Linked DNA regions of Azospirillum sp. TSH100. The protein of the gene in region 1 interacts with the protein of each later gene in a pairwise test. Links are inferred from orthologs where the notes say so. Each region holds a gene or a part of one and is shown on either strand. Other genes may lie near its edges. The genes, in order: rho and nusG.

What was found.
Region 2: the proteins of rho (region 1) and nusG interact in binary tests that used the Escherichia coli proteins (3 or more experiments, as listed by UniProt). The link is inferred for Azospirillum sp. TSH100 from one-to-one orthologs.

Annotation. Positions count from the first base shown.
Region 1 is NZ_CP039634.1:914,012-917,215, reverse strand. Bases 31-2,918 are described here. They hold rho (transcription termination factor Rho), read left to right. Parts: upstream 31-790; coding sequence 791-2,047; downstream 2,048-2,918. Other genes in these bases: E6C72_RS04400 (FxsA family protein), read right to left, coding at 2,829-2,918; secB (protein-export chaperone SecB), read right to left, coding at 2,157-2,642; hemJ (protoporphyrinogen oxidase HemJ), read left to right, coding at 31-410. Outside these bases: more of hemJ, read left to right, coding at 1-30; more of E6C72_RS04400, read right to left, coding at 2,919-3,204. UniProt on the Escherichia coli protein: Facilitates transcription termination by a mechanism that involves Rho binding to the nascent RNA, activation of Rho's RNA-dependent ATPase activity, and release of the mRNA from the DNA template.
Region 2 is NZ_CP039634.1:1,424,355-1,427,393, forward strand. Bases 291-3,013 are described here. They hold nusG (transcription termination/antitermination protein NusG), read left to right. Parts: upstream 291-1,248; coding sequence 1,249-1,779; downstream 1,780-3,013. Other genes in these bases: tuf (elongation factor Tu), read left to right, coding at 291-708; secE (preprotein translocase subunit SecE), read left to right, coding at 1,048-1,245; rplK (50S ribosomal protein L11), read left to right, coding at 1,941-2,375; rplA (50S ribosomal protein L1), read left to right, coding at 2,380-3,013. Also shown: more of tuf, read left to right, coding at 1-290; more of rplA, read left to right, coding at 3,014-3,039. UniProt on the Escherichia coli protein: Part of the processive rRNA transcription and antitermination complex (rrnTAC). The complex forms an RNA-chaperone ring around the RNA exit tunnel of RNA polymerase (RNAP).

The DNA.
Region 1 (3,204 bases):
AGGCGCTGCACGTCATCAGCATCATCGCCTGGATGGCGGGGCTGCTCTATCTGCCGCGCCTGTTCGTCTACCACTGCCAGGTGGTGGCCGGATCCGAGGCGTCGGAGACCTTCAAGGTGATGGAACGCCGCCTGCTGCGCGCCATCATGAACCCGGCGATGATCGCGTCCTATGTGTTCGGCATCACCATGATCCTGCTGACGCCGGAATGGATGAAGCAGGGTTGGCTGCATGCCAAGCTGCTGTTCGTGCTGCTGCTGACCGCCAGCCACATGATGATGGCCCGCTGGCGCCGGGAGTTCGCCGAGGACCGCAACACGCGTCCACAACGCTTCTACCGCATCGCCAACGAGGTGCCGACGCTGCTGATGATCGGCATCGTCATCTTTGTCATCGTCAAGCCGTTCTGACCGGCGTGCCGGTGAATCCCAGGTCTATCATCCTTCGGAAAAAGCGGAATCCGCGACCTTTGCGGGTTTCGCTTTCGTTTGACTTGCCTCCGCCGATCCGATAACCATGTCAGGACCACGGGGTTTTCGCCCCGTGGCCTCCCACGCCCACATCTGCCGATCCGACGCTCTGATCCTGAGCCGGGCCTGGTGGCTAGCGATCCGCTCCCGTGCGACCATTTTCCGGACGCCCTGGCGCGCCTTCGCCGAAGCGCCACCCGCTGCCCATCCGACGCGACCGCGTTGCGGCTTCCACCGCCCCCAGCCGCCGTCGGCCGGACCCTCCGGCACTCCCCACCCCCAAGGCCACTCCCCCGCATGACGATTTCACAGGCAATCCGATGCATCTCCAAGAGCTGAAGTGCAAAAGCCCCGCCGAACTGCTGGCGTTCGCGGAGGAGTTGCAGATCGAGAACGCGAGCACGCTGCGCAAGCAGGACATGATGTTCGCGATCCTGAAGCAGCTGGCCGAGAACGACATTCCGATCTTCGGCGACGGCGTGCTGGAGGTCTTGCAGGACGGGTTCGGCTTCCTGCGCTCGCCAGAGGCCAATTATCTGCCGGGTCCTGACGACATCTATGTCAGCCCCAGCCAGGTGCGCCGCTTCGGCCTGCGCACCGGCGACACGGTGGAAGGGCAGATCCGCTCACCGAAGGACGGTGAGCGCTATTTCGCCCTGCTGAAGGTCAACACCATCAATTTCGACGCGCCCGACAAGGTCCGTCACCGCATCAACTTCGACAATCTGACGCCGCTCTACCCGGAAGAACGCATCCGGATGGAGGTTGAGGACCCGACCAAGAAGAACCTCACCGGGCGCATCGTCGATCTGGTGGCGCCGCTCGGCAAGGGGCAGCGCGGGCTGATCGTGGCGCCGCCGCGCACCGGCAAGACGGTGATGCTGCAGAACATCGCCCATTCGGTCGCCACCAACCACCCCGAAGCCTATCTGATCGTTCTGCTGATCGACGAGCGTCCGGAAGAAGTGACGGACATGGCCCGTTCGGTCCGCGGCGAGGTCATCAGCTCCACCTTCGACGAGCCGGCGACCCGGCACGTTCAGGTCGCGGAAATGGTGATCGAGAAGGCCAAACGCCTGGTCGAGCATAAGCGTGACGTGGTCATCCTGCTGGACAGCATCACCCGTCTGGCCCGCGCCTACAACACGGTGGTGCCGTCATCGGGCAAGGTGCTGACCGGCGGTGTCGACGCCAACGCCCTGCAACGTCCCAAGCGATTCTTCGGTGCCGCCCGCAACGTGGAAGAGGGCGGGTCGCTGACCATCATCGCCACCGCGCTGATCGACACCGGCAGCCGCATGGACGAGGTGATCTTCGAAGAGTTCAAGGGAACCGGCAACTCGGAAATCGTGCTGGACCGCAAGCTCTCGGACAAGCGCACCTTCCCGGCCATCGACATCTCCAAGTCGGGCACCCGCAAGGAGGAGCTGCTGGTCGACAAGGGCACGATGTCGAAGATGTGGATCCTGCGCCGTATCCTGATGCCGATGGGCGTGACCGACGCGGTCGACTTCCTGGTCGACAAGCTGAAGCACACAAAGTCGAACAACGAGTTCTTCGAAAGCATGAACCAATAGGGGCATGCCGGCCGCCTTTCCCTCCTAAGGGAGGGCGGCACAGAAAAAGGGCGGGGACCTTTCGGTCTCCCGCCCTTTTCTTTTTCCCAACTCAGCTGGATTTGCTGTGTCAGAACGGAGGCTGCTGCGGCGCGGCTTCCTGGGCCGACTGGCGATGATACAGCTCTGCGAAGTCGATCGGGTTGATCATCAGCGGCGGGAAGCCGCCTTCACGGGTAGCGCTGGAGATGATGGCGCGGGCGAACGGGAAGATCATCCGGGCGCCTTCGATCATCAGGACCGGGCGGTGATGCTCTTCCGGCAGGCCGGGGAACTGGAACAGGGCGCCATAGGCCAGCTCGACCAGGAAGGCGACGGACTCGCCCTGGCGGGCTTCGCAACGCAGGTTCAGCGTCAGTTCGTAGAGATCGTCGCCGACCTTCTGGCCCTGGACGTCGACACCGATGTTCACCTGCGGCTGCGGCTGGTTGGGCAGCAGGCTCTGCGGGGCGTTGGGGTTCTCGAAGGAGAAGTCCTTCACATACTGCGCGAGGACATGCATCGGCAGCGAGGACGTCTGCTGCTGCTCGGCGCCGTTGCTCATCTGATCGGACATAACGGACTCCTAATCGCCGGTCCGCGTCCCGGCCCCAGACAGGGCAGGGGCGGCGGACCGACCCGGATGTGAGGTGACGGGATTTGGTTCGCGACGGTTGTGCCTTCGCCCAAAGGGCTGGCTATCACGGATCGACCGTCCTGCCAACGGAAACCACCGGCCGGAAACCAGCTACCGGCCGGCGGCTCAGTGCCGCTCATCCGGACGGTGCTTCCCCCATTGGGAGTCGGTCAGCCGCGGGGCGTCGTGGTCGTCCGCCTTCTCGCCGGGAGTGACGTCGCGGTAATCGCCGTCGATCACGCCGGGGGTGGGACGGAACGGATCGTCGGCGCGTCTGGGACCTTCTGTACCGAAGTCCGCACCGCCGACATCCTGGCCAAAATCCCGGCTAAAATCCTGGCCGAAGCCTGCTGCTCCGAACCCGCCTTTGCCGGTGGTGGTGAAGACCGGCATCCCGGTGCTGAGGCGACCGAGCAGCCAGCGGCCGATGCCGCGGCGCAAGGGCCGGATGAGCAGCATGATCCCCAGAATGTCGGTCAGGAAGCCGGGGATGATCAGCAGG
Region 2 (3,039 bases), 510 kb from region 1 along the record:
CAGTTCCCGGGCGACGACATTCCGATCACCAAGGGCTCGGCCCTGTGCGCCCTGGAAGACCGTCAGCCGGAGATCGGCCGTGACGCCGTCCTGGCGCTGATGAAGACGGTGGACGAGTACATCCCGCAGCCGGAGCGTCCGAAGGACCGTCCGTTCCTGATGCCGATCGAAGACGTGTTCTCGATCTCGGGCCGCGGCACCGTGGTGACCGGCCGTGTCGAGCGCGGCATCGTGAAGGTCGGTGACGAAGTCGAGATCGTCGGCCTGAAGGCGACGGTGAAGACGACGGTGACCGGCGTCGAGATGTTCCGCAAGCTGCTCGACTCGGGTGAGGCCGGCGACAACATCGGCGCGCTGCTGCGCGGCACGAAGCGCGAGGACGTCGAGCGCGGCCAGGTTCTGGCCAAGCCGGGTTCGATCACCCCGCACACCAAGTTCAAGGCCGAAGCCTACATCCTGACGAAGGAAGAGGGCGGCCGCCACACCCCGTTCTTCACCAACTACCGTCCGCAGTTCTACTTCCGTACGACGGACGTGACGGGCATGGTGTCGCTGCCGGAAGGCGTCGAGATGGTGATGCCGGGCGACAACGTCGCCATGGAAGTGGCGCTGATCGCCCCGATCGCCATGGACGAGGGCCTGCGCTTCGCCATCCGCGAGGGTGGTCGCACCGTGGGCGCCGGCGTCGTTGCCAAGATCGTCGAGTGATGCTATAAGCCTGCCTCCCCCGTCGAGCCGCCGGTTCGACGGGGGAGTTTTATCTGCGCGAAGAGTAAGGTTGGGCTTCTGGTAAGCCGATCTGAACGTTCTTTCGAAAGTCGGGTCGAAAGGCCTTGACACCGCCGCCGAAAGAATGGTTTAAGCGGCCTCCCACGCCGGAAGGTGTGGTTGGACGGAGATAGGAGTGTAGCTCAATTGGTAGAGCACCGGTCTCCAAAACCGGGGGTTGGGGGTTCGAGCCCCTCCACTCCTGCCATCCCGTCCCAATAACGATCAGGGTAAAAGCGGCGCCCTTACAGTCGCTCCGGAGCTCGCACGGTTCGCACGATGGCAAAAGTCAATCCCGCAGAATTCGCGCGCGAGGTCCGCCGCGAGGTAGCCAGGGTCACCTGGCCGACCCGCAAGGAAACCGGCATCACGACCGCCATGGTGTTCGTCATGGTCGTGCTCGCCGCCCTGTTCTTCCTCGTCGTCGATCAGGTGCTGGCGGTTGCCGTTCGCTTGATCCTTGGGCTGGGAGGCTAAGACATGGCTGCGCGCTGGTACGTCGTTCACGTCTATTCGGGTTTCGAAAAGAAGGTCTCTCAGGCCATCCGCGAAAAGGCGGCTCAGAAGGGTCTGGAAGACAAGTTCGAGGAAATCCTGGTCCCGACCGAGGAAGTGGTCGAAGTGCGCCGGGGTTCCAAGATCAACACCGAACGCAAGTTTTTCCCCGGCTATGTCCTCGTCAAGATGGACCTGACCGACGAATCCTGGTCGCTGGTGAAGAACACGCCGAAGGTCACGGACTTCCTGGGTGGTGGCGGTAAGCCGCAGCCGATTTCCCAGCGCGAGGCCGAGCGGATCATCCATCAGGTGCAGGAAGGCTTTGAGCGCCCCAAGCCCTCGATCACCTTCGAGGTGGGCGAGCAGGTTCGAGTGAGCGACGGCCCCTTCACCTCGTTCAATGGTGTCGTCGAGGAAGTCGACGAAGAGAAGTCCCGCCTCAAGGTGGCGGTGTCGATCTTCGGTCGGTCCACGCCGGTTGAGTTGGAATACACGCAGGTCGAAAAGATCTGAGCGCAAGGTTCCAAAAGTGTTTCGAGTCGGAGCTGCCGGTGCCTGCATCGGTGGCTCCATTCTGTTGCGGGAGGCTCGCCATGGCCGAACCGCAAAACCCCGCGACGCCGCGCCGGACCATCCGGTCACAGGCGTGAGGCGTCGTCCCAGGAGGTTGTGAGATGGCGAAGAAAATCGTCGGTTACATCAAGCTGCAGGTCCCGGCCGGCAAGGCCAACCCGTCGCCGCCCATCGGCCCGGCGCTCGGTCAGCGCGGCCTGAACATCATGGAGTTCTGCAAGGCGTTCAACGCCAAGACGGCGGACCTGGAAGTCGGCATGCCGATTCCGGTGGTCATCACCGCCTATGGCGACCGCACCTTCACCTTCGTGACCAAGACCCCGCCGGTCAGCTACTTCCTCAAGAAGGCTTCGGGCAAGGACAAGGGTTCGACCACTCCTGGCAAGGGCGGTTTCGTCGGCCAGGTCACGACCTCGCAGATCCGCGAGATCGCCCAGAAGAAGATGGCCGACCTGAACGCGCACGACGTCGAAGCCGCCGCGAGCATGATCGCCGGTTCCGCCCGCTCGATGGGCCTCGAAGTGGTGGAGGGCTGATCCTATGGCGAAGCTGGGCAAGCGTCTGACCGACGCCTACAAGACCGTTAACCGCGACTCCTTCTACTCGCTGGAAGAGGCCGTCACCCTGGTGAAGGGCGCCGCCAAGGCCAAGTTCGACGAGACCATCGAGATCGCGATGAACCTCGGCATCGATCCGCGCCACGCCGACCAGATGGTCCGCGGCGTCGTGAACCTGCCGAACGGCACCGGCAAGACCGTCCGCGTGGCGGTGTTCGCCCGTGGCGCCAAGGTCGATGAGGCCCTGGCCGCCGGCGCCGACGTTGTCGGCGGCGACGATCTGGCCGAACAGATCCTGGCCGGCAACATCAACTTCGACCGCTGCATCGCCTCGCCCGACATGATGGGCGTGGTCGGCAAGCTCGGTAAGGTGCTCGGCCCGCGCGGCCTGATGCCGAACCCGAAGCTGGGCACCGTGACCCCCGACGTGGCCGGCGCCGTCAAGGCCGCCAAGGCCGGCGCGGTGGAGTTCCGTGCGGAGAAGACCGGTATCGTCCATGCCGGCGTCGGCAAGGTCAGCTTCTCGGAAGAGGCGCTGGTCCAGAACATCCGCGCCTTCGTCGATGCCATCAGCCGTGCCAAGCCGACCGGCGCCAAGGGTCAGTACCTGCTGAAGGTCTCGCTCTCGTCGACGATGGGCCCC